2 regions of the Rhizobium sp. NPDC090275 genome follow, and region 2 is predicted to be linked to the other one. Evidence: predicted binding sites of a transcription regulator. Region 2 holds the regulator's gene; the other holds the start of a gene.
What was found. Region 2 encodes LexA, which represses DNA repair genes until DNA is damaged. Its sites were predicted from a motif close to TGTTCNNNNTGTGTTCNG; they were not measured.
Positions count from the first base shown of each region.

Region 1: a site for LexA is predicted at 1,771-1,788, ahead of ACIQUB_RS09585 (glycosyl transferase). Genes of this name have one in related genera too.

Region 1 is NZ_JBIVYL010000003.1:331,849-341,256, forward strand. It holds gene ACIQUB_RS09575 (ribonuclease HII) at 1-366, opposite strand, end outside; gene ACIQUB_RS09580 (PA0069 family radical SAM protein) at 532-1,689, opposite strand; gene ACIQUB_RS09585 (glycosyl transferase) at 1,831-2,349, shown strand; gene moaB (molybdenum cofactor biosynthesis protein B) at 2,354-2,899, opposite strand; gene ACIQUB_RS09595 (4-(cytidine 5'-diphospho)-2-C-methyl-D-erythritol kinase) at 2,886-3,797, opposite strand; gene ACIQUB_RS09600 (tetratricopeptide repeat protein) at 3,804-5,636, opposite strand; gene ACIQUB_RS09605 (polyprenyl synthetase family protein) at 5,766-6,782, opposite strand; gene ACIQUB_RS09610 (DUF2007 domain-containing protein) at 6,892-7,119, shown strand; gene ACIQUB_RS09615 (methyltransferase) at 7,128-7,913, shown strand; gene ACIQUB_RS09620 (Nramp family divalent metal transporter) at 7,910-9,250, opposite strand.
Region 2 is NZ_JBIVYL010000002.1:517,854-527,261, forward strand. It holds gene lpxD (UDP-3-O-(3-hydroxymyristoyl)glucosamine N-acyltransferase) at 1-101, shown strand, start outside; gene fabZ (3-hydroxyacyl-ACP dehydratase FabZ) at 94-561, shown strand; gene lpxA (acyl-ACP--UDP-N-acetylglucosamine O-acyltransferase) at 558-1,376, shown strand; gene ACIQUB_RS06865 (LpxI family protein) at 1,380-2,261, shown strand; gene lpxB (lipid-A-disaccharide synthase) at 2,258-3,439, shown strand; gene gltA (citrate synthase) at 3,473-4,762, opposite strand; gene ACIQUB_RS06880 (ComEC/Rec2 family competence protein) at 5,090-7,504, shown strand; gene lexA (transcriptional repressor LexA) at 7,498-8,223, opposite strand; gene ACIQUB_RS06890 (VOC family protein) at 8,423-9,307, shown strand; gene kdsA (3-deoxy-8-phosphooctulonate synthase) at 9,304-9,408, shown strand, end outside.

The DNA.
Region 1 (9,408 bases), on a different contig from region 2:
GGAGAGGCTGAGGATTGCCCGGCGCATGGCATCGAGGCTTGCCTTGCGGATATCCGTCTCGTCGATGCGGCGCGAGCTGGAAGAGGCGATCGCGACGGTCGCGGTGGCAAGGATCTGCTCGAACAGTTCTTCCCGTCTCTGCGCGGAGAGCTGTTTGGAATCGTTCAAGCCCTCGGGGATGCGCTTCGGGTCGAGAATGACGGCCGCGGCAACCACGGGTCCCGCCAGCGGTCCGCGCCCGGCCTCATCGACGCCGGCAACAGGCCAGTGACCGGCCTTGCGCGCCTTCAGCTCCAGCCGGAAATCCGGAAGCAGCGGGACGTCTTCGAAAAGCATGGGAGAATCGGGTGGCGTGCGACGTTTCATGCGGCTGAACTTCGCACGCCAACCCGATTTCCTGCAAGTCCCCGGATCAGGGCGGCGGGCCGGGGACTTGAGAACGGAAGGCCAGGGTCAGCCGTCCGTAAGGGAATGTCCGAGCATGTCGCGCAAAACTGTGCAGCGGTTTTGCGACAACGACATGCTACAAAACTAGAGCAGCGACAGCTGCACGCCGCTGCCATTGGGCGGCACGAAGAGGTCGTCGCGCAGCGGCATGCTGCGGCGGGTCATGCCGAGCCGCTTCGTGGCCATCTCGAAGCGCCGGGCGATCTGCCAGGCATAGGGACCGGCACCCTTCATGCGCTTACTGAAATCGGCGTCGTAATCCTTGCCGCCGCGCATCGAGCGCACCAGCGACATCACGTGCCGGTAGCGATCCGGATAGTGCTGCAGCAGCCAGTCACGAAACAGCGGCGACACCTCCAATGGAAGACGCAGGATCACATAACCCGCCTCCGTGGCGCCCGCTGCATGCGCGGCATCGAGCACGCGCTCGATCTCATGATCGTTCAGCGCTGGAATGACCGGCGCCATCATCACAGATGTGCGGATGCCGGCGTCGCTCAGCGCCTTCAGCGCATCGAGCCGCTTCGACGGGGTCGAGGCGCGCGGCTCCATCGTCCGCGCCAGCTTGCGGTCCAGCGTCGTCACGGACAGCGAGGCGCGCACCAGGTTCTTCTTCGCCATGCTCTGCAGGATATCGAGATCGCGCAGGATGAGCGCCGACTTGGTGACGATGGAAACAGGATGGTTCGCCCGCTCCAGCACCTCGAGTATATCCCGCATGATCCGCCATTCCTTCTCGATCGGCTGATACGGGTCCGTATTGGTGCCGATGGCGATCACACGCGGCTTGTAGCCGGGCTTGGCAAGCTCACGCTCCAGGAGCTTGGCCGCATCCGGCTTGGCAAACAGCCGCGCTTCGAAATCCAGCCCCGCCGACAGGCCCATATAGGCGTGCGTGGGCCGCGCGAAGCAATAGATGCAGCCGTGCTCACAGCCGCGATAGGGGTTGATCGAACGGTCGAAGGGGATATCCGGCGATTCATTGCGGGTGATTGCCGTGCGCGGCTTTTCGATCTGCACCTCGGTCTTGAACGGCGGCAGCTCTTCCAGCGTCTGCCAGCCATCGTCGAAGCCTTCGCGGCTCTGCGGCTCGAAGCGCCCGCTCGGGTTCAGCCCCGCACCGCGGCCACGCCGGCGGTCGACCTCGATCCTGAGGCCGGAAGAAACGATCATCGCGTCGGCAATATCCGCCGTATTGGCAGGCGCGAATGCGGCCTGCCCTGCAAGGGACTGTTCGTTCATCGGGTTTCTCCGTCGATGGAAGACTCGTCGTCCCCATCCGTTCTGGTGATTAAATTCCTATCGCCGAAATGAGAACAATGCAAGAACAAATTTGGAAAACTGTCGCTGGTAATGTTTTGTGCGTCGCACTATAAATGAGCAATGTTGACTGTCGTATTGGAATGCCGGGATCAGGAACCTGAGCTGGCGCAGACGTTATCGGTGTTGGTTGCTGGTGCCGTGGAGGGGCTGGTGAGCGATGTGGTGGTGCTCGATCACGGCTCGCGCGATGGCTCGTCCAAGGTCGCGGACGCCGCCGGCTGCCGCTTCCATCAGCATTGGGATATCAAGGACATATTGCGCTCGGCGCGCGGCGAATGGCTGTTGTTCGTCGAGCCCGGCGCCCGCCCGCAGAGCGGCTGGATCGACGAGATCGCCGAATATGTGGCGCTGAACAAGCTGCCCGCCCGCTTCACCGCCTCGCGCGGCTATCGCCGGCCTTTCTATCAGCGCCTGCGCCGCCTGGCGCCGCTGGAGCTTGGGCTGCTGCTGCCGAAAAAACATGCGCTGGCGACGGCGCGTAGCGGCATGCAGCTCGCCGAATTCGTCAAGGGCCAGAAGTTGCGCAAGCTATCGGCCGAGCTTATCCCGTCCTGGGTGGCGCGTTCGGCGCGGAACTAGTTTTTTAAGCGCCGCGCTTCAGGTGCTCATCGAGCCTGGGCATGATTTCCACGAAGTTGCACGGCATGTGGCGATAATCGAACTGCGCCTTCAAGATGCCGTCCCACGCGTCCTTGCAGGCGCCGGGCGATCCCGGTAGCACGAAGACGAAGGTGGTGCCGATCAGCCCCGCCGTCGCGCGCGACTGCACTGTCGAGGTGCCGATCTTGTCCTGCGAGATGCGGTGGAAGACGGCCGAAAAGCCGTCCATGCGCTTGTCGAACAGCGGCTCCAGCGCCTCGGGCGTCACGTCGCGGCCGGTAAAGCCGGTTCCACCGGTGGTGATGATCACGTCGATATCCGATTGCGCCGTCCAGGCCTGCACCTGCGCGGCGATCGCCTGTCTGTCGTCGGGCGCGATGGCGCGCGCGATGAGACGGTGTCCGGCCTCCGAAATGCGGGCCGCCAGCGTATCGCCGGAGCGGTCGTCGGCGGTGGTGCGCGTATCTGAAACCGTCAGCACGGCAAATCCCACTGGAATGAACGGACGCGTGTCGTCAACGCCTGTCATCATCGTCTCCCGCCAATGTTTCGGTTGCCTCGAAATACCAGTTCGGCCGCTTGCCGTGAAGCGCACGCGCCGCGGCTTCCGCGTCGTCCGTGTTGGCGAATATGCCGAAGCACGTCGCGCCAGAGCCCGACATGCGCACGAAGAGCGCGCCCTGATCGGAGAGCATATCGGCGATTTCGGCGATCTCGGGCAGCAGCGCGCGCGCCGGCGGTTCGAGATCGTTGCGCATGGCGCGCAACGTATCGAGCCAGGGGAGGCCGGGTGCTACCACAAGTGCGCCGTTGGTCTTGGTCGCGAGCCTGCGGAAAACCTCGGGCGTCGAAACCCCCTTCAGTGGATTGGCGAGCACCATGGGAAAAACCGGCAGGTCGCGCACCGTCTCGATCCGCTCGCCGATCCCGCGTGCAATCAGTGGCCGGCTCGTGAGACACATCGGCACATCGGCGCCGAGCTTGATGGCGATGGCGTCGATAGTCGTGGCGGGCAGGGGAGTGCCCCAGAGCCGCATCAGCCCGCGCAGTGCCGCCGCCGCATCCGCCGAGCCGCCGCCGATGCCTGAGGCAATCGGCAAGTCCTTGCGCAAATGAATGCTGACGGGCGGTGCGGTCCCGCCGGCGTCGATAACAGCCAGACGCAGCGCATCGCGCGCCGTCAGCACCAGATTGGTGCCGCCATCACCAGTAAGCGCATCGCCAAATCGGCCGGAGATATGAAATTCGTCGGCATCCGCTGGCGCGAAGGCCAGCCGATCGCCCGACCGCGTGAACGTCACCAGCATTTCGAGCAGATGATAGCCGTCGTCTCTCTGGCCCGTCACATGCAGGGCCAGATTGATCTTGGCAAAGGCCTCCTCGCTGATCGCAACGCCGTCGGCGAAGCCGAAGCCGATGTCAGCCATGGATGATCAGGTCTTCTTGTCGGCCGGCTTCGGGTCGACAGGGGCCGGATCGGGCATCTTCTTGTCGACGGTCTTGGCGTCGTCGGTCACCGCAGGCAGGCCGTTGGCGATCTTGTCCTTGATCTTCGGGATCTCGGCGGCCTCGGGTTCCGAGCCCAGCGCCCGGTTCCACTGATAGACGGCCTCGAGCTTGCGCCCGACGCGCCAGTAGGCATCGCCCAGATGGTCATTGATCGTCGCGTCACCGGCCTTGATCTGTGCCGCGCGCTCCAGCTCCTCGGTCGCGTCGTCGAACTTGCCGAGGCGGAAATAGGCCCAGCCGAGCGAATCGATGATGTAGCCATCGTCGGGGCGCAGATCGACGGCCTTCTTGATCATCTCCAGACCCTCGTCGAGGTTCCGGTTCATGTCGATCCAGGAATAGCCGAGATAGTTGAGCACCTGCGGCTGGTTCGGGTTCAGCTCAAGCGCCTTGCGGAAGCTCGGCTCGGCCTTGTCCCACTGCTTCAGCCGCTCATAGGCGATGCCGCGCTGGAAGAAGACAGTCCAGGTGTTCTTGCCCGGCAGCGGCCCGATCACATCGACAGCCTTGTCGTAGTTCTCGGCCATCGCCTTGTAGTCCTTGGCGTCGGAAAGAACGCTGCCATAGGCGAGGTAGCTGCGAATATCCTTCGGGTCCGACTGGATCAGCCCCTGCAGATGCGCACGGGCTTCGTCGACCTTGCCGCCTTCGGCGAGCGCCAGGCCGAGCTGCAGCTCGGAGATGCGGCTCATCGGCGAATTGTCGGGCACTTCTTTGTAGAGCGCGATGGCGCGGTCCAGCTGGTTCTGCTTCTCGGCGATACCGCCGAGCATGACCAGCGCGTCGGCGCTATCAGGATCGAGCGCGCGGGCGATCTGCAGGTAGAGCGAGACGATGTCTTCGGCGCCGTCGCGGTTCAGCGCGCCGGCAAAGGAGAACAGCACGCCGGCCGCACCCTGCTTGGCGGTGGTGATCTGCTGCACCTGCTTTTCGTCATTGGTGATGCTCTGGCGCAGCGCGTTGAGCGGCGCGTAGTTGGGTAGCAGATTGTCGCCGACCGAAACCGTGTCGAGCGCCTTCTGCTTGTTGCCCTGCGTCGCTTCCAGGCGAGCGAGCGCCATGATGGCGCGCATGAATGTATCGGGTGCGGTGGCAGCGCCATCCTTGTCGAGCACGGCATCGTTCAGGTGCTTGCGCGCCGAGCGCACGTCGCCGTTGACGATGGCGATCGCGCCGGCATTGTAGTTCTGGAAGATGGCGAGCCACTCCGGCCCCTTCAGCTTCTCGACCTGCGACAGCGCATCCTTGCCCTTGCCGGCGCCCAGTCGTGCCCAGGCGGCCATCAGGTCGTTCATGACACGGTCGAGATCGGTCGGGCCGGTGGTCTTCAGCGCGCTCTCGGCGGTCTTGTATTCGCCGCGGCGGATCGCGTCGGCGCCGCGTACGATGGTCGAGAGGCGCTCGATGCTCGGGTCGTTCTTCAGCTCGTTGGCGTAACGCACGCTGTCCTTGATGTCGCCATTGAGCAGCAGCGAGATCATCAGGCGCTGGCGGATTTCCGGATTGCCCGGCTCGATCTGCAATGCCTTCTTGTAGAGCTCGATCGCCGTTTCGTAGTCGTGGTCAACATCGGCGGTGCGGGCGGCAAGCAATGCGCCGGAGAAGGTGTTGACGCTATCAGGATCGAAGATCACGGTCGCGCTGGCGTCGTCCTTCTTGGCCGCGTCTTCGGCATTGGCGCCGCCGAGCACGCTCAGCGACAGAACTGCCGCAAGCGACGCGCTCGAAAGAAGACGTATGGCAAATTTCCGCCGCATTAGAAAACCTTTCGTGAGAACAGCCCACCAGCGTCGACTGCAAAATCAGTTGAGAAGACTGATTCACGACAGGATGGCTTTTTTGAAGCGACCCCGCAAGAAAATCAGCCTTGGACCAATGATCGTCGGTTAATTGACGCGCTCGATGCAGAAGTCGATGACTTCCATCAGTGCGGATTTCCATGCCGTATCGGGAAGCGGCGCCAGTGCATCGCGTGCAATCGTGCCATAATGGACCGCCCGACCAATGGTATCGTTCAGCGTTCCGTACTTGGTGATCAGACCAAGTGCCTTTTCGAGGTTCTGATCGTTGCTTTCGCCACCCTCGATCGCCTTGCGCCAGAAGGCGCGTTCTTCCTCAGTGCCGCGCCGATAGGCGAGGATGACGGGAAGCGTGATCTTGCCTTCGCGGAAGTCGTCACCGACATTCTTGCCGAGATCGGCAGCCTTGCCGCCGTAATCGAGCACGTCGTCGACCAGCTGGAAGGCGAGGCCCAGGTTCATACCATAGGACTTCATCGCGTTGCGCCCGGCCTTGCCGGCATCCGCCACGATCGGGCCGACTTCGGCGGCGGCCGCAAACAGCGCCGCCGTCTTGGCGCGGATGACCGAGAGGTAGTCGTCCTCGGTGGTTTCCATGTTCTTGGCGACGGAAAGCTGCAGCACTTCGCCTTCCGCGATCACACAGGCGGCCGACGAGAGAACGTCGAGCGCATCGAGCGAGCCGACATCGACCATCATGCGGAAGGCCTGGCCGAGCAGGAAGTCGCCGACCAGCACGCTTGCCTGGTTGCCCCAGATCATGCGGGCGGTGGACTTGCCACGGCGCAGGTCGCTTTCATCCACGACATCGTCGTGCAGAAGCGTTGCCGTGTGCATGAACTCGACCGCGGTCGCGAGCTTGATGTGGTTTTCGCCCTGGTAGCCATAGAGCGCGGAGGAGGCGAGCGTCAGCATCGGGCGCAGGCGCTTGCCGCCGGACGAGATCAGATGGTTCGCCACTTCGGGGATCATCTGCACGTCTGAACCGGCCTTCGAAAGGATCAACTGGTTGACCCGCTCCATGTCCGCCTTGGTTAGATCCACCAAAGGCTTGACGGATGCCAGTTTGTTTTTGCTTTCTTCAAGCGGTATGACCACGCCCAACGACCCGGACTCCTGTTCACTCATTGGATTTGACAATAGAAAGGGGCGGCTTGAGCGGCAAGAGGCGAAATTGCCACGTCGCGGAAAATTGAAAGGGATTTCACGGTAAATGCATGAACTTATCCGCGCCAACGATCCCGTGCTGCTCTCCTTCGCTGAAAGCCTGATGAAGGATGCCGGCATCCATTGCTTCATCGCCGATCAGGGCATGAGCATATTGGAAGGCTCGCTCGGCATGCTGCCGCGCCGCCTGCTGGTCGAGGACGACCAGGCCGACCGCGCTCGCCGCATCCTCATCGACGCCGGTCTTGGCGACGAATTGCGCGAGCAGAAGTGAGCGAAGCCGTGACCAGCGAGCCTCAGCCAGTAACCGAGACCATAGACGCCTTCCACCGCGGCGCCTTTCATATTCTCCAGCCGAGGGGCAGGGGGCATCGCTCGGGCATGGACGCCATGCTGCTTGCCGCATTGGTGGATGATGAGAGAGCGGTGACGGTCGCCGATCTCGGCGCCGGCGCAGGTGCGGCCGGCCTCGCCGTCGCCTCGCGGCTGCGGAAGGCCGAGGTCGTGCTCTTCGAGCGCTCCGCCGAGATGGCCGATTACGCCCGCCGCAGCCTGGATCTTGCTGAAAACACCCACATGCTGGGCCGCGTCACCGTCATCGAGGCGGATGTGACGCTGAAGGCCAAGGCGCGCAACGATGCTGGCCTCATCGACGAGAGCTTCCACCACGTCATCCTCAACCCGCCCTTCAACGATCCCGGCGACCGCAAGACGCCGGATGCGCTGAAAGCCGAGGCGCATGCGATGACGGAGGACCTGTTCGAAAGCTGGCTGCGCACCGCCGGTGCCATCATGATCCCCGGCGGCCAGCTGTCGCTGATCGCCCGCCCGGAATCGATCGCCGAGATCATCGATGCCTGCGGCCGTCGCTTCGGCGGCATCGAGATCACGGCCATCCATCCACGCGAGGGCGAAAACGCCGTGCGTATCCTGGTGACCGCGATCAAGGGCTCGCGCGCCCGTCTGTCGCTGCGCGCGCCGCTGATCATGCATCAGGAGGGGAGCCACAAGTTCTCCCCCTTCGTCGACGACCTCAACAACGGCCGCGCGGCTTACTCCAGGCGTTAGCCGATCACGAAGTCGAACAGCAGCTTGATGTTCAGACCGGCGATAATGATGGCGATCGTGTAGGCGATGGCGGACAGCCAGCGTGGTGCCACGAGGTCGCCCATCTTCGCCTTGTTGGCGGTGAACATCACCAGCGGGAAGACCGCGAAGGAGAGCTGCAGGCTGAGCACGACCTGTGTGAGGATCAAGAGCTCGGCGGTGCCCGCGTCACCATACCAGATGGTCACGAAACCGGCCGGCACGATGGCGATCGCGCGGGTGATCAGTCGCCGGATCCAGGGCTGCAGCCTGATCTTCAGGAACCCTTCCATGATGATCTGCCCGGCCATGGTCGCCGTCACCGTCGAGTTCAGGCCGCAGCACAGAAGCGCGATGCCGAAGAGCGTCGGCGCCAGCGCAAGCCCGAGCAGCGGCGCCAAGAGCGAGGAGGCTTCGCCGAGTTCGGCGACATCAGTGCGCCCATTGGCATGGAAGGCCGCGGCGGCGAGGATCAGGATCGAGGCATTGATCAGAAGCGCGAAGCAGAGCGCCACGGTGGAATCGATCGTCGCATAGGTCAACGCCTCGCGCTTTTCCGGCACGCTGTGGCCGTAGTCGCGGGTCTGGACGATGCCCGAATGCAGGTAGAGATTATGGGGCATGACCGTGGCGCCGAGAATGCCGAGGGCCAGATAGAGCATCTCCGGATTGGAGACGATCTCCGTGGTCGGGAAGAAGCCGCGGATCACCTCACCCCACTGCGGGTCGGCCATGAAGATCTGTACGCCAAAGCAGACGGTGATGATCCCGAGCAGCGCGATCACGAAGGCCTCGACGAAGCGGAAGCCGATCTTCTGCAGATAGAGGATGAGGAAGACGTCGAGCGCGGTGATGAGGACGCCGAGTTCCAAGGGAATGCCGAACAACAGGTTGAGGCCGATCGCCGTGCCGATCACCTCGGCGATATCAGTGGCGATGATCGCGATTTCGGCGAACAGCCAGAGCGGGATCGATACCCAGCGCGGGAAGGCATCGCGGCAGGCCTGCGCCAGATCGCGGCCGGAGCCGATGGCAAGGCGCGCGCAAAGCGATTGCAGCACGATCGCCATCAGGTTGGACAAGAGCGCCACCGTGAGCAGCGTATAGCCGAACTTCGAGCCGCCTGCGAGCGATGTCGACCAGTTGCCGGGGTCCATGTAGCCGACAGCCACCAGATACCCAGGGCCGACGAAGGCAAGCGCCCTGCGCCAGCGCGAGGCGTGCTTCTGCGTTCCGATCGAACGGTGGACATCGGCCATCGACGCCTCCTCGCGCTCGTGGCGCCAGCCCGTCTTGGCCTTGGGTGTCATAATGTCCATGCAGCATCCGCCTGTTCTATCAATAAAAGCAATATGGCTGATTAGAATGATAATGCAAGTCATTCGCAACAAGAAAATACTGAGGCGGATCATTTGCGGCTCAGCCATTGCGTTTGCCGTTGCGACGCATACATGGAGGTGACGTTTCACCGAGTTCG
Region 2 (9,408 bases):
GCGGCATACCTGCACGACCGGCGCATGACTTTTTGCGCGAAGTCGCGGCAGTCATGATGCGGACGACGGGCCCCAAGAAAACGGGAGAAAAGAATGGCTGAAGAAGTCAAGAAGTCGCTTTCCTCGGCTGACATCATCGAAATCATGAAGTTGCTGCCGCATCGCTATCCGTTCCTGCTGGTCGACAAGATCATCGACATCGACGGCGACGATTCGGCAATCGGCATCAAGAACGTGACGGCAAACGAGCCGCATTTCACCGGACACTTCCCGGAGCAGCCAATCATGCCAGGCGTCCTGCTGGTCGAAGGTATGGCCCAGACGGCCGGCGCGATCTGTGCCAAGAAGGAAGGCGAAAGCGGCAATCTGGTCTACTTCATGACCATCGACAACGCCCGTTTCCGCAAGCCCGTGGTTCCTGGCGATCGGGTGGAGTACCATGTCGTCAAGCAGAAGCAGCGTGGCAACATCTGGAAGTTCCACTGTGATGCGAAGGTCGATGGAGCGCTGGTCGCCGAAGCCGATATTGGCGCGATGATCGTGCGCAAGGATCACGCATGAGCACGATCGCAGCCAGTGCCAGCATTCATCCGATGGCAGTCGTCGAAGACGGCGCCGTAATCGGCGAGAACGTCAAGATCGGTCCGTTCTGCCATGTCGGCCCGCGGGTCGTGCTTGGCGATAACACCGAAATGCTCCCGCATTCGATCGTCAGCGGCATCACAACGCTTGGCAAGGGATGCCGGATTTTCCCGATGGCCGTTATCGGCGGCGATCCGCAGAGCGTTCATCACGGTGGCGAAGAGACGACCTTGACGGTCGGCGACAATTGCACGATGCGCGAAGGTGTGACGATCAACACCGGCACCGCCGACTTCGGCGGCAAGACCATCGTTGGCGACAACAACCTGTTTCTCGCGAACTCGCACATCGCCCATGACTGCCGCGTCGGCAACCACGTCATCATGTCGAACAACGTGATGCTTGCAGGCCACGTCGTTATCGAGGATCGCGTGATCCTGGGCGGCGGTTGCGCCGTGCACCAGTTCACCCGCGTCGGCCGTCATGCGTTCGTCGGTGGCTTGTCGGCTGTCAGCTACGACGTCATTCCGTATGGCATGCTGAACGGCAACCCCGGTCTTCTCGGCGGCCTCAACGTGGTCGGCATGACGCGTGCAGGCATCGACCGCGCCACGATCCATATCGTGCGCCGTGCCTACAAGGCGATCTTCGAGACCGAAGGCAATCTGCGCGACAACGCCGCTGCCATCCGCGAGGAATTCGCCGATTGCGAGCAGGTCGTCCAGATCCTCGACTTCATCGCCGCCGAAAGCGATCGCGCGCTCTCTTCTCCGACGCGGGGACAGAAGGGATAAACCTTGTCTCCAACAAGTGACACGGCAAAAGGCCGCCTGGCGATCATCGCCGGCAGCGGCTTTCTGCCGTCCTATGTCGCCGAAGCCGCCAAGAGCGCCGGCGAAAACCCGCTGATCATCGCGCTGAAAAACGAGACCGACCGCTCATGGGAAGGTTTCGAGCACGCTATTGTCGGGGTCGGCGATTTCGCCGCCATCGACGGCATGCTGGACAGCCATCGCATTGACCGGGTCGTGATGTCCGGCGCGGTACGCAGGCGGCCGGAATGGCGCGAGGTTCGCCCGACGCTGAAGACGCTCGCAAGCATCCCCTCGACCATTCGCACGCTGCTCTCAGGCGGCGATGACACCGTGCTGCGCATGGTGATCGGGCTGATCGAAAAGAACGGCCGCCGCGTGATCGGCGTGCAGGAGATCGCACCGGATCTTCTGGCCTCGGTCGGTCCGCTCGGCGCGATTGCGCCATCAGCCGAGGACGTCAAGGATATCGCCAAGGCGGGGTCGGCAGCAGACGCGCTCGGCCGGCTGGACGTCGGGCAGGGCGCCGTCTCTGTTGGCGGCCGCATCGTGGCGCTCGAGGGTGTCGAGGGAACGGACAGCATGTTGCAGCGTGTCGCCGATCTGCGCGCCGCCGGCCGCATCTCGTCGCGCCGTCGCGGCGTGCTCGTCAAGCTCTGCAAGCCGCAGCAGGACCTGCGCGCCGATCTGCCGTCGATCGGCATCTCGACCATCGAGAATGCCAGCAAGGCCGGCCTGGCGGGCGTGGCGATCGAGGCTGGGCGCGCGCTGATTCTGGATCGCCCGGCAGTCATATCGGCGGCAAAGGAAGCCGGTATCTTCGTCTGCGGTCTGGATCGTGGATTGCCATCCTGGGGGCTTGAATGAGCGTGCGTGCATTGAAGGTCGCGATCATCGCGGGCGAAGTCTCCGGTGATCTTCTGGCGGCCGATCTGATCGCCGCGCTGAAGCAGCAATATGCGGGGCCAGTCGAGCTCATCGGTGTCGGTGGCGAGGGGCTGCAGGCGCAGGGCCTGACATCGCTGTTCGATTTCTCCGAGCTGTCGATCATGGGCATCACCCAGGTTCTCGCGAAGCTTCCGACGCTGGTCAAGCGCATCCGCCAGACAGCTGCGGCCGTCATTGCCGCCAAGCCCGACGTGCTCGTCATTGTCGACAGCCCCGATTTCACCCACCGCGTCGCCAAGCGCGTGCGCACGGCGCTGCCTGACCTGCCTGTCGTCAACTACGTCTGTCCGAGCGTCTGGGCGTGGAAAGAATACCGTGCGCAGCGCATGCTGCCCTATATCGACCATGTGCTGGCCGTGCTGCCTTTCGAGCCCGAGGTGATGCGCAAGCTCGGCGGTCCGCCGACAAGCTATGTCGGCCATCGCCTGACCGCCGATGTCGATGTTCTCGCGACCCGCAAGGCGAGGGCGGCAAGCAAGCCGCGCCCGGCACATGAGCCGAAGACGATCATGCTCCTGCCGGGCTCGCGCGGATCCGAGATCACGAAGCTCTTGCCCTATTTCGGCGACGCAGTGGCCGAGCTCTCTGCCCGCAACGATGGCATGCGCTTTGTGCTGCCCACGGCCCCGCGCCGCGAGGCCATGGTACGAGAAATCATCAAGGACTGGCCGGTCAAGCCCGAGGTGGTGACAGGCAAGGACGACAAGTGGAAAGCCTTCGCCGAGGCCGACGCCGCCATGGCCGCATCCGGCACGGTTATCCTGGAGCTGGGGCTCGCAGGCGTTCCCACCGTCTCGGCCTACAAGACCGATTGGATCATCAAGCTGATGACCGGCAAGATCAAGATCTGGACGGCGGCGATCCCGAACCTCGTCGCGGATTATGCTGTCGTGCCCGAGTATATCAACGAGGTCGTGCGCGGCGCGAGTTTCACGCGCTGGGCCGAGAAGCTCTCATCCGACACCTTGCCGCGCCGCTCGATGATGGAGGGCTACGATCTCGTCTGGGAGCGGATGCAGACCGAAAAACCGCCCGGCGTTCACGCCGCGGAAATCGTGCTTGACGTGCTGAAAAACAAAAAACCCGGTCAAAACTGACCGGGTTTCTTTTTGAGCTTCGATGCGTCGAGCTTAACGCTTGGAAACCGGAACGTAGTCGCGCTGCGCTTCGCCGATGTAGAGCTGGCGCGGACGGCCGATACGCTGCTGCGGATCTTCGATCATTTCGTTCCACTGAGCGATCCAGCCGACGGTGCGGGCGAGAGCGAACAGAACGGTGAACATGGTCGTGGGGAAGCCGAGAGCCTTGAGCGTGATACCCGAATAAAAGTCGATGTTCGGATAGAGCTTCTTCTCGATGAAGTATGGATCGGTCAGCGCGATGCGCTCGAGTTCCATGGCGACGTCGAGCAACGGATCGTCCTTGATGCCGAGCTCGCCGAGCACTTCATGCGTCGTCTTCTGCATGATCTTGGCGCGCGGGTCGTAGTTCTTGTACACGCGGTGGCCAAAGCCCATCAGGCGGAACGGATCATTCTTGTCCTTGGCGCGGGCGATGTACTCAGGAATGCGGTCGACCGTGCCGATTTCCTGCAGCATGTTGAGCGCTGCTTCGTTGGCGCCGCCGTGGGCAGGGCCCCAGAGGCAGGCAATGCCTGCCGCGATGCAGGCGAACGGGTTTGCACCCGAGGAGCCGGCGAGACGAACGGTGGACGTCGAAGCGTTCTGCTCGTGGTCGGCGTGCAGGATGAAGATGCGGTCCATGGCGCGGGCAAGCACCGGATTGACCACATATTCCTCGCAAGGAACGGCAAAGCACATGCGCAGGAAGTTCGACGCGTAGTCGAGATCGTTCTTCGGGTAAACGAAGGGCTGGCCGATATGGTACTTGTAGGCCATGGCGGCGATCGTCGGCATCTTGGCGATCATGCGAAGCGAAGCGACCATGCGCTGGTGCGGATCGGTGATGTCGGTGCTGTCGTGGTAGAATGCCGACAGGGCGCCGACGCAGCCGCACATGACGGCCATCGGATGCGCGTCGCGGCGGAAACCGGTGAAGAAGCGGCTCATCTGCTCGTGCACCATGGTGTGGTGCGTGACGCGGTAGTCGAAGTCCTTCTTCTGCGCGGCGGTCGGCAGTTCGCCGTAGAGAAGCAGGTAGCAGACTTCGAGGAAGTCGCCCTGTTCGGCCAGCTGCTCGATCGGGTAACCGCGATGGAGCAGAACGCCCTCGTCGCCGTCGATATAAGTGATTTTCGATTCACAGGATGCGGTCGAGGTGAAACCAGGATCGTACGTGAAGGAAGCCGTGTTCTTGTAGAGGGCGCCGATATCGATGACATCAGGGCCGATCGTGCCGCTCTTGACCGGCAGGTCGACTGTCTTCTCACCGAGTTTCAGTGTTGCGCTTTGATCCGTCATTCTGATCCTCCAAACTGGCGGTTGGCGCCTTAAAAGCGCCATAGGGTTAAGCGTCGTCTGCGATAGCTATATGATCGCGCGCCTAATGCCAAGTTACCGTGATGCCATTTTGTGCATCGCAGTATCAACTTTTAAGCACTCCAGCGATGTCGTCTCCGCATAGCGGAAGTCAATGATAAACCTGACATTTTTGATGGTTTTATTTCCCGTTTGAATTCAAACGATTATAGTTGCGTTTCGGCTCCACCGGCCTCATTCTGATTGCAGGTCAGGGTGGCTTTCGGGTGTCGTTGCATGCCGGAGTTGAATGCCAGTCACGTCGTTTTGATGCCACCCGAAGCGGCGCAAATTGCCAATTTGCCGGCCGTAACAGGGCAAAATGCCCGTGCCATAATGACGCGCGCGCCATTGACGCAGTCGACGTCGGGTTTTCTGAGTCGCGCAAGCCGAGGGATCAATCGTCAGGCATCCTTCGCAGCACAGGCATTCAGCACGGAATTCGACCACGGCCGCTTTTTCCTGGCGTCGCCCGTCTTCCTCGGCGCTGGCGCCGTCGCCTGGTTCCGGCTCGCCGTCGATATGCCCCCTATGCGGCTCCTTGCCTGGGCTATCCTCTTCGGTCTCGTCTTTGTCTTGGCCGGCGCTGCGCGCGTCGCGACCCGCCGCGTGGCGATATCAGGCCTGCTTGTCGTCCTCGGCATGTTCGCGGCGCAACTCGAGACGTGGCGCGCTGATACCATCGTTCTCGACACACCGGTGACCACGACTGTGACCGGCCGCGTGGAACGGCGCGAGGGAGATGACAACGGCCGCTGGCGCTACATCGTCAGGGTAACGCGCACGGACGAGCCCGCGCTCAAGCGTTCGCCGCAGCAGGTCTCGCTCGTCGCGCGTGCAGGAGAGCCCGTCGCGGTCGGCGGATGGCTCAGAGGCCGTGTGCGCCTGACGCCGCCAGCCGGACCTGCGCTCCCCGAACTGAACGATTTCGCCTTCTCCGCCTATTTCGACGGCATCGGCGCCAACGGCTTCTTCTACGGCGTTCCGCAGCCCATCGCGTCGCAGACCGATATCGCCGATCTCTCTGCCGCCGATCGCGCCGTGGAATGGCTCTACGGCTTGCGCAGCAGTATTGGCGACCGCATTCGCAGCATCCTGCCTGATGATACCGGCGCCTTCGCCGCCTCGCTTGTCACCGATGAGAGACGCGCTATCTCCAACGAGACGACGGAGGCCCTGCGCCAATCCGGCCTCGCGCATATCGTCGCGATCTCGGGCCTCAACATGGCGCTGTCGGCCGGCATCTGCTTTGTCGGGCTGCGGCTGTTCTTTGGACTGTTTCCTGGCTTCGCGCAGGCCTATCCGACCAAGAAGCTCGCCGCCGGCAGCGCGCTTCTGGCGCTGACCGCCTATTACATGATCTCGGGCTTCGCCGTCTCCGCCGAGCGCGCCTTTATCATGATGGCGATCATGCTGGTCGCGGTGCTGTTCGATCGCCCCTCGATCAGCCTGCGCAACATCGCGCTCTCGGCGCTGCTGATCATCCTGATGTCACCATCGGAGGTGCTGGGCCCCAGCTTCCAGATGTCCTACGCCGCGACGCTGGCGCTGGTCGCGGGCTTTGCTGTCTGGACTAGGAGGCGGCATCGCGAAAGCGTTTTTCTCACGCATCCCGCGATAAAGCCGGTCATGGTCACGCTTCGCTTCTTTGGCGGCATCGCGCTGACCTCGATGATCGGCGGTTTCTCGACGGCGCTGTTTTCGATCGAGCATTTTCATCGGCTGAGCGGCTACGGCCTTCCCGCCAACCTGCTTGCAATGCCCGTTATCTCCTTCATCGTCATGCCTTTCGGAATGCTCGCGATGTTGGCGACGCCCTTTGGTCTGGACGCGCCACTATGGACCGTCGCCGGCTTCGGGCTGGATCTGGTGATCGACATCGCCAAGATGGTTTCCGGCTGGGGCGGCAGTGTCGATATCGGGCGGATACCGGAATGGTATTTCCCGATCGCCGTGCTCGGCTTCCTAGTCTGGGGGCTGATGCGGACACGGCTGCGATGGATCGGCGCTGTGGGAGCCGCGCTTGCAACGCTCGTCGTTGTTCTGCTGCCTGCGGCACCTGCGCCCGAGCTGGTCGTCTCCGAGGATGGGAGCCTCGTGGCGGCAGTCACAGGCGACGGCCTCGCCAGCAACCGCGAACGCCCGCCCGACTTCATCTTCGGGCAATGGCAACGCGCGCTCGCGATCGAAGAACACAAGCCGCCTGACATGCTTGAAGGCGAGGCCTTGCCCATCCCGAAGAGGGGAGAGCCGCGACCAAGGCTGACACTGAAACAACAAGGCGAAGCCCGCGCCATGATGCGCGATGCCGCAGCGTCCACAAATGACAGCGCTTTTCAGTGCCTGAAGACGGCCTGGTGCGTGACAGCGCTCGACAGCGGCTACATCATCGCGATGCTCGAAAACGCCGCCTATCTCGGTCCTGCCTGCGACGTTGCCGATATCGTCATCACGCCTGTCCGTCTGCGCCAGGCGACATGCCGTTCCGGCGCAATGCTATTGACCGGCGAAACCCTCAGGCGATCGGGCGCCGTCGAAATCCGCATCGACGAGCAGGGGGCGCCGGTCGTCAAAACAGCCTATGAAAGCGTCGGTCGCCCGTGGATGCGCCATCGCGCCTATGACTGGCGCAACGACAGCTTCAGCGATGATCCGTCACCAACTAGTGACGTCACCACTCAGTGATACCGGCGAATAAGCCCGACGAGCTTGCCCTGAACCTTGACGCGGTCGGGCCCGAAAATACGCGTTTCGTAAGCCGGGTTCGCGGCTTCCAGCGCGATCGAGGCGCCCTTGCGGCGGAAGCGCTTCAGCGTCGCTTCCTCGTCATCGACAAGCGCCACAACGATATCGCCGGGGTTGGCGGTGTTGCCGTTGCGGATGATGACGGTGTCGCCGTCGAAAATGCCGGCTTCGATCATCGAGTCGCCCTTGACCTCGAGCGCGTAGTGCTCGCCGGAGCCGAGCATGTCGGCGGGGACGGTGATGTCGTGGGTGTTGTTCTGGATCGCCGAGATCGGCACACCGGCGGCGATGCGGCCCATGACGGGAACGGACGCTGAGTTGCCGTTGTCGGCGCTCGGCGCGGCCTTCGGGGCAGGGGCTGCGGCCACCGGCTGCGGCTTGCCGAGGCTGCCTTCAATGACGCTCGGCGAGAAGCCGCGTCGCGGCTGCAGGCTCGGATTATAGGCTTCCGGCAGCTTGATCACCTCGAGCGCGCGCGCTCGGTTCGGCAGCCGGCGAATGAAGCCGCGCTCTTCCAGCGCGGTGATCAGCCGGTGAATGCCGGATTTTGATGCGAGATCGAGTGCATCCTTCATTTCATCGAAGGATGGCGGAACGCCCGACTCTTTCATCCGCTCATGAATGAACAGAAGCAGTTCTTGTTGCTTGCGTGTCAGCATCGAAATGAACCCCAGAGTCGTGAAACAAAGCCAGAACGGACACTATATGTTCCATATGTGTTCCGCAAGTGCCTAAATTTTCGTAAAACTTGGCTCGGAATCGTCGCGATTTTGCACTTCATTCGATTTAACCGGGCTCGCCTCTTGCATTGTGGCGAAAGCCAGCGCACATCTCTGCCGATTTCGGGAGGATTTGCTGATGAGTGACCCCCATCCTCTGGACCACGTGGTGCTGCCGGTCGTCAACATCGAGATGGCGCGCGAGCGCCTGGGTAAGCTCGGTTTTACCGTCGCCGCCGATGCGCGGCACCCATTCGGCACCGAGAATGCCTGCGTCTTCTTCGCCGACAAAACCTATCTCGAGCCGCTCGGCATCGCCAGCCTGGAGACTTACGAAGCGGCCATCGGCGATGGCAACGTCTTCACCGCCCGCGACCGCGCCTTTCGCTTCCGCTGCGGCGATGACGGGCTGTCGGCGATCGTCTTCGGGACGCCTGATGCCGACAGTGATCACACACGCTTTCTCGCCGATGGCATGAGCGGCGGCGAGATGCTGCAATTTGCCAGGCAGATGAAGATGCCGGATAGTTCCGAGGCGACCGCCGCGTTCCGCCTCGCTTTCGCGGCCGATCTACGCGCGCCCGATTTCTTCCTCTTCGCCTGCCAGCGCGTCAACCCGCTGCCCAGCGACCGCAAGGCGTTGGAAACGCATGCGAACGGCGTTTTGGGCATCCTGTCGATCGTGCTCTCGTCCTCCGATCCGAAGGCGTTCGCGCCGCTGTTGCAGTTGGCGTCTGATGCGCAGGCGACCCGCGAGGAGGCCTTCGGTGTCAGTCTGGATGCCGGCAACGCCCGTATCAATATCCTGTCGCCGGATGGCTTGAACGCCTATTACGATCTCTCCGAGCCCAAGGCCGATCGCGGCCTGCGCGGCGCGGCGATTGTCTTTTCCGTTGCCGATCTCGCCGTGACAGAGGCGCATTTGGCTGCTAACGGGATCACCTATACACGCAAGAACAATCGAATTCTGGTGAAGGCCGCACCCGGCCAGGGCGCGCTCTTCGCCTTCGAGGAGAAACGATGACTGAAACCAATTCCGAGGTGGCCGTTGGCGAAGGCGCCGGCCGTGTGGTGTTTTCCAACACCGGCAAGCTGTCGCTGATCGCCGGCCCCTGCCAGATGGAA